One region of the Exiguobacterium sp. QJM3NY_9 genome, then DNA from elsewhere that is predicted to be linked to it. Evidence: a T-box and tRNA genes for the amino acid it is inferred to sense, from the RefSeq annotation. Region 1 holds a T-box; the other holds one or more tRNA genes.

What was found. A T-box is a leader RNA that pairs with one kind of tRNA and senses whether it is charged. The one in region 1 lies ahead of argS (arginine--tRNA ligase), so its partner is inferred to be a tRNA-Arg.
Region 2: it encodes a tRNA-Arg, which carries the amino acid that the T-box ahead of argS (arginine--tRNA ligase) is inferred to sense. The anticodon was not compared.

What each region holds. Positions count from the first base shown of each region.
Region 1 covers NZ_CM149679.1:2,848,874-2,852,270, reverse strand. The annotation lists gene AC0VYQ_RS14555 (GGDEF domain-containing protein) at 1-1,498, opposite strand, end outside; T-box leader at 1,628-1,848, shown strand; gene argS (arginine--tRNA ligase) at 1,905-3,397, shown strand, end outside.
Region 2 covers NZ_CM149679.1:33,737-37,133, reverse strand. The annotation lists rRNA gene AC0VYQ_RS00210 (16S ribosomal RNA) at 1-1,172, opposite strand, end outside; tRNA gene AC0VYQ_RS00205 (tRNA-Pro) at 1,296-1,372, opposite strand; tRNA gene AC0VYQ_RS00200 (tRNA-Arg) at 1,378-1,451, opposite strand; tRNA gene AC0VYQ_RS00195 (tRNA-Leu) at 1,460-1,542, opposite strand; tRNA gene AC0VYQ_RS00190 (tRNA-Gly) at 1,579-1,653, opposite strand; tRNA gene AC0VYQ_RS00185 (tRNA-Leu) at 1,668-1,751, opposite strand; tRNA gene AC0VYQ_RS00180 (tRNA-Lys) at 1,759-1,834, opposite strand; tRNA gene AC0VYQ_RS00175 (tRNA-His) at 1,861-1,936, opposite strand; tRNA gene AC0VYQ_RS00170 (tRNA-Thr) at 1,953-2,028, opposite strand; tRNA gene AC0VYQ_RS00165 (tRNA-Phe) at 2,038-2,113, opposite strand; tRNA gene AC0VYQ_RS00160 (tRNA-Asp) at 2,141-2,216, opposite strand; rRNA gene rrf (5S ribosomal RNA) at 2,289-2,404, opposite strand; rRNA gene AC0VYQ_RS00150 (23S ribosomal RNA) at 2,451-3,397, opposite strand, start outside.

The sequences.
Region 1 (3,397 bases):
CGAGAACGGCGTGACGAATTTCTTCAGCAATGGAGATTGCTTGGTCTTGTAAGCAATCCGCAATCAAAACAACGAATTCCTCCCCCCCATAACGTGCCGCGAAGACGGGATCGTTTCGGTGGATGACGTATTTAATCCGTCTTCCGAGCTCACGTAAGACGAGATCCCCGACTTTATGTCCGTACGTATCATTGACGTATTTAAAGTGGTCGATATCAAACAGGATGATCGACAGCGGAAAGTGTTCGGAAGCAAACTGGCGTGCCCCCTCTTCATAAAAAGCACGACTGTTCGGGAGATCGGTCAAGGCATCCGTCCGGCTTTCGGCATACAATTGAAAGTTTTCTTGGGAACGCTCGAGTACGCGGCAAAATGTTCGAAGCAGGCGAGAAATTTCATCCGCTTTTGCTTCATCATAAGCATCAGCTATTTGATGAAATAAAACGATTGAGACATCGACTTCTCCACTTGTGATGGAAGGAATCGCGAGCATCGAATGCCGATCGACGGGAAGCGAGAGTTGGACATCATTTCCCCAGTCGAACCGAAGGCCATAGAGAATCGGAGTCCGCAGATCATTCGCCGATAGCGTATGAAATAAAGGTAAGACATCAACTGTCTTTTTTGTCCGAATGTCATAGATGATTTGTTTTCGTTGCTGCTGAATAGAAAGCCAGCCGTCGGAGAAATCAATCAGATGAGGTAAATCAATCAGTAAGGATTCAATCGCTTCCCGTTCAAAGCGTGAAACGAGCAACCGTTCCTTCGCATCGTCGAACCGTTTAGCGTTGTGTGTAGCTTGTAAGGATGCGCCACGCTGTTGTAGGAGTTGCTTGAATAAGAATAAAATTAAAGTCGAGACAGTCGCAGCAACTAACGGGTTTTCATCATAAAACCAAATCCCGAGAAGCGCGCTTAAAATACTGATTCCGTAAACGAGTGTCTGAAGTCGGATGAGGCGGGTCCAGTCATACCTTAAGTTTAAGAAACGATTGACGAATCGGCATTGAAGATAGGAAATAAGAAAGACACCCACCAGATAACCGACAAACGGGATAAGTGATTCGGTATAAGTAAAGCCCGGGCCGGTCGGACCTCCAAGTAGCAAGTAAGCGGAGGCGGGAACTGAGATATAGACGATGTCGAATAAGACGTTGACGGGGTACAGGTAGATGAATCGTTTTATACGAATTTCTTTTTTATGCGAAAATAATTGGAAAATCAGGACACCGAGTTGACTCAAAATGACGGCAATCAATAAACCGTAATTAAGAAAAATGAATAAAATAATACCTTCTTGAAATGTATAATAAATCCCACCACGGCGGATGTTATCGAATTGGAAGAGGAGGACTAAAATGAGAAGATAACTTGCATTTCCAAGCGATATCGCTGGGTTCATATGGACGGGAAAGGCAAGCGATGCAAGAAACAGCAAAACAACAATAAGTGCTAAAGTGATCCAGCTCATACGTGCTACTTTTCGATAGTAAACCATAGCGGAATAGACCCCTCTCTGTGGCGATCCTTCTGTATCTATACCCGATTTGTGGAAATTATGATAAGTGATTTACAAAAAAATAAGGTTGAGAGAAATCGAGTCATTGCGTATAATGTGAAAGATATCAAATCGTCGATGACGAAGAAAGTAACGGTTTTATCTTGTCAGCCAGCGAATCAGGAAACGGTGGAAGCCTGAATGGACAAAGAAATCGTGAAACGCACTTCAGAGACGCTATCCGAATCGTAACGATCAGGCGTAGCCGGGGGAACCCCGTTATCCCCAATTAAGGTGGGTGTCGAAAACGACACCAAGAAGAGTGGTACCGCGGTCATTCCGTCTCTTTGCGAGTTGCGCAAAGGGCGTTTTTTATTGGAAAAAATAAACTGTTGGAGGTAATACAATGAGCTACAAACAACAATATGCTGAAGTTTTACAAGGAGTCATCGGAGACGCATTGACACTTGAACAAATTGAGCAACTGATTGAACAACCGAAACATGAAGACCACGGAGATCTCGCATTCCCTTGCTTCTTGTTGGCGAAAGCATTCCGCAAAGCACCCAACATGATTGCAGTAGATGTCGCTGAAAAAATCGATAATCCACTCTTTGCGAACGTTCAACCAGTCGGACCATACGTCAACGTCTTCTTGAACCGTGAGGTCGTCTCACAAGAAATCGTCAATCGTGTCTTAAACGAAAAAGCGGACTACGGATCAAGTGAGTCGAATGGGAAGACGATTGTCACCGACTTCTCTTCACCAAACATCGCAAAACCGTTCTCGATGGGACATTTGCGTTCGACGGTCATCGGAAATGCGTTGAACCAAATTTCACGTAAAAAAGGATATGACGTCGTTGGGATCAACCACTTAGGTGATTGGGGCACGCAGTTTGGTAAATTGATGGTGGCTTACAACATGTGGGGTAAAGAAGAAGATGTCCGGGCTGAGCCAATCAAAGAACTATTGAAACTCTATGTCCGGTTCCATGAAGAAGCAGAAAGTAAGCCGGAACTTGAAGATGAAGGTCGGGCCTGGTTCAAAAAACTCGAGCAAGGTGACGAACAGGCAACCGTTCTTTGGAAATGGTTCCGTGAAGTCTCACTCGTCGAATTCAGCCGTGTTTATGACATGCTTGGTGTAAAGTTCGACAGCCTGAACGGAGAAGCCTTCTATAATGACAAAATGCAGCATGTCATTGACTTATTAGAAGAAAAAGAACTGCTCGTCGAGTCTGAAGGCGCGATGGTCGTTGATCTTGAAGCAGAAGGTATGCCACCCGCGCTGATCAAGAAAAAAGATGGCGCGACGCTTTACGCGACACGCGACTTGGCAGCGGCTGTCTATCGCCTCGAAACGTATCGTTTCGAACAAGCATTTTATGTCGTCGGCGGAGAACAAGCGCTCCATTTCAAACAGTTGTTTGCAGTTTTGAAAAAGCTTGGTTTTGATAATGTTGACGGCATGCACCATGTACCATTCGGGCTTATCATGAAAGATGGCAAAAAGATGTCGACGCGTAAAGGGCGGATCGTCTTGCTTGAGGAAGTCCTTCAAGATGCAATCAACGTCGCAAAACAAAATATCGCCGAGAAAAATCCGAACCTTGCGAATGCCGACCAAACAGCACAACAAGTCGGCGTCGGCGCAGTCATCTTCCATGACCTTAAAAATGAACGCATGAACAATATCGAGTTCGATCTCGAGCAGATGTTGAAATTCGAAGGGGAGACGGGTCCATACGTTCAGTACACAAATGCCCGTGCCAACTCGTTACTCCGTAAAGGCGGCTACGATGGTGCAGCCTTCGACGGAAGTGCTGACGATTATGCCTGGGGGGTCGTCTCGATGCTTAACCAATTCTCGGCAGTCATTGACCGGGCGTTCGTGCG
Region 2 (3,397 bases), 240 kb from region 1:
CTAGAGTGCCCAACTAAATGCTGGCAACTAAGGATAGGGGTTGCGCTCGTTGCGGGACTTAACCCAACATCTCACGACACGAGCTGACGACAACCATGCACCACCTGTCACCCTTGTCCCCGAAGGGAAAACTTGATCTCTCAAGCGGTCAAGGGGATGTCAAGAGTTGGTAAGGTTCTTCGCGTTGCTTCGAATTAAACCACATGCTCCACCGCTTGTGCGGGTCCCCGTCAATTCCTTTGAGTTTCAGCCTTGCGGCCGTACTCCCCAGGCGGAGTGCTTAATGCGTTAGCTTCAGCACTGAGGGGCGGAAACCCCCCAACACCTAGCACTCATCGTTTACGGCGTGGACTACCAGGGTATCTAATCCTGTTTGCTCCCCACGCTTTCGCGCCTCAGCGTCAGTTACAGACCAAAGAGTCGCCTTCGCCACTGGTGTTCCTCCACATCTCTACGCATTTCACCGCTACACATGGAATTCCACTCTTCTCTTCTGTACTCAAGCCTTCCAGTTTCCAATGACCCTCCCCGGTTGAGCCGGGGGCTTTCACATCAGACTTAAAAGGCCGCCTGCGCGCGCTTTACGCCCAATAATTCCGGACAACGCTTGCCACCTACGTATTACCGCGGCTGCTGGCACGTAGTTAGCCGTGGCTTTCTCGCAAGGTACCGTCAGGATACGAGCATTACCTCTCGTATCTGTTCTTCCCTTACAACAGAGTTTTACGATCCGAAAACCTTCATCACTCACGCGGCGTTGCTCCATCAGACTTTCGTCCATTGTGGAAGATTCCCTACTGCTGCCTCCCGTAGGAGTCTGGGCCGTGTCTCAGTCCCAGTGTGGCCGATCACCCTCTCAGGTCGGCTATGCATCGTCGCCTTGGTAGGCCATTACCCCACCAACTAGCTAATGCACCGCAAGGCCATCTCAAGGTGACGCCGAAGCGCCTTTCATCATCGGACCATGCGGTCCGAAGAACTATCCGGTATTAGCTCCGATTTCTCGGAGTTATCCCAATCCTTGAGGCAGGTTCCTTACGTGTTACTCACCCGTCCGCCGCTCATTCCACTTGCTTCCCTCCGAAGAGTTCCACGAGCTTCCTGCGCTCGACTTGCATGTATTAGGCACGCCGCCAGCGTTCGTCCTGAGCCAGGATCAAACTCTCCATAAAGTGTTTGACTTGCTCGTTTTTGTGACCAAAGTCACGTTGACGAAGCTTGCGCTTCATTCATTGTTTGTATCCGAAGATACGTTTTTGCCTCATCGTTCAGTTTTCAAAGTCCGATAATAATAATGGTCGGGAAGACAGGATTCGAACCTGCGACCCCTTGGTCCCAAACCAAGTGCTCTACCAAGCTGAGCTACTTCCCGAAAAGTGCACCCTGAGAGATTCGAACTCCCGACCCCTTGATTCGTAGTCAAGTACTCTATCCAGCTGAGCTAAGGGTGCATAATAAGTGCGGTCGAGAGGACTTGAACCTCCACAGTGTTGCCACCACTAGGCCCTCAACCTAGCGCGTCTACCATTCCGCCACGACCGCAAATTATGCTATTTTTTGTTACTTCTATTTAAAAAATGGAGCGGAAGACGGGATTCGAACCCGCGACCCCGACCTTGGCAAGGTCGTATTCTACCACTGAACTACTTCCGCATTATAAATATAAATGGTACGGGTGAAGGGACTTGAACCCCCACGTCAAAGACACTAGATCCTAAATCTAGCGCGTCTACCAATTCCGCCACACCCGCATAAAAATGGTGTGTCATGCAGGATTCGAACCTGCGACCCTCTGATTAAAAGTCAGATGCTCTACCAACTGAGCTAATGACACAAACTAGTATTAAATTAAAAATAAAATGGGGCGACTGATGGGAATTGAACCCACGAATGCCGGAATCACAATCCGGTGCGTTAACCACTTCGCCACAACCGCCATATTAAATGAAAAATGGTGCCGGCAACAGGAGTCGAACCCGCGACCTACTGATTACAAGTCAGTTGCTCTACCAGCTGAGCTACACCGGCAGGTGTAAATGGTGGCTTTGGACGGAATCGAACCGCCGACACGAGGATTTTCAGTCCTCTGCTCTACCGACTGAGCTACAAAGCCATAATGAAAAAGATCGGTAAATAAAAATGGCGGTCCTGACGGGATTCGAACCCGCGATCTCCTGCGTGACAGGCAGGCATGTTAACCGCTACACCACAGGACCGTGGTAACTTGACGACTTCTATAATGTTATATTAGTCAGTCAAAATTGTCAAATACTTTATTAAAAAAGTATGCCTGGCAACGTCCTATCCTCACAGGGGGAAGCCCCCAACTACTTTCGGCGTTCAAGTGCTTAACTTCCGTGTTCGGCATGGGAACGGGTGTGACCACTTGGCTATCGTCACCAGACGACGGGCTCGCGCCCTCAAAACTGAAGTCATCAACAATCATCTGCTAGAACAAGGCCTCGACCGATTAGTATCACTCAGCTCCGCATGTCACCATGCTTCCACCCGTGACCTATCTACCTCATCGTCTCTGAGGGGTCTTTCTTGATTACTCAAAGGGAAATCTCATCTTGGAGGGGGCTTCATGCTTAGATGCTTTCAGCATTTATCCCGTCCGCACGTAGCTACCCAGCGATGCTCCTGGCGGAACAACTGGTACACCAGCGGTGCGTCCATCCCGGTCCTCTCGTACTAAGGACAGCTCTCCTCAAATTTCCTGCGCCCACGACGGATAGGGACCGAACTGTCTCACGACGTTCTGAACCCAGCTCGCGTACCGCTTTAATGGGCGAACAGCCCAACCCTTGGGACCTACTCCAGCCCCAGGATGCGATGAGCCGACATCGAGGTGCCAAACCTCCCCGTCGATGTGGACTCTTGGGGGAGATCAGCCTGTTATCCCCAGGGTAGCTTTTATCCGTTGAGCGATGGCCCTTCCATGCGGAACCACCGGATCACTAAGCCCGACTTTCGTCCCTGCTCGACTTGTAGGTCTCGCAGTCAAGCTCCCTTCTGCCTTTGCGCTCTACGAATGATTTCCAACCATTCTGAGGGAACCTTTGGGCGCCTCCGTTACTGTTTAGGAGGCGACCGCCCCAGTCAAACTACCCGCCTGACACGGTCCTCCAGCCGGATTACGGCTGCGAGTTAGAGACTCTATGCATGAAGGGCGGTATCCCAAGGGTGACTCCTCCGAAGCTGGCGCTCCGGTCTCGACGTCTCCCGCCTATCCTGTACATCATGCACAAAGCCTCAATATCAGGCTGTAGTAAAGCTCCATGGGGTCTTTCCGTCCTGTCGCGGGTAACCTGCATCTTCACAGGTACTATGATTTCACCGGGTCTCTCGTTGAGACAGTGCCCAAATCGTTACGCCTTTCGTGCGGGTCGGAACT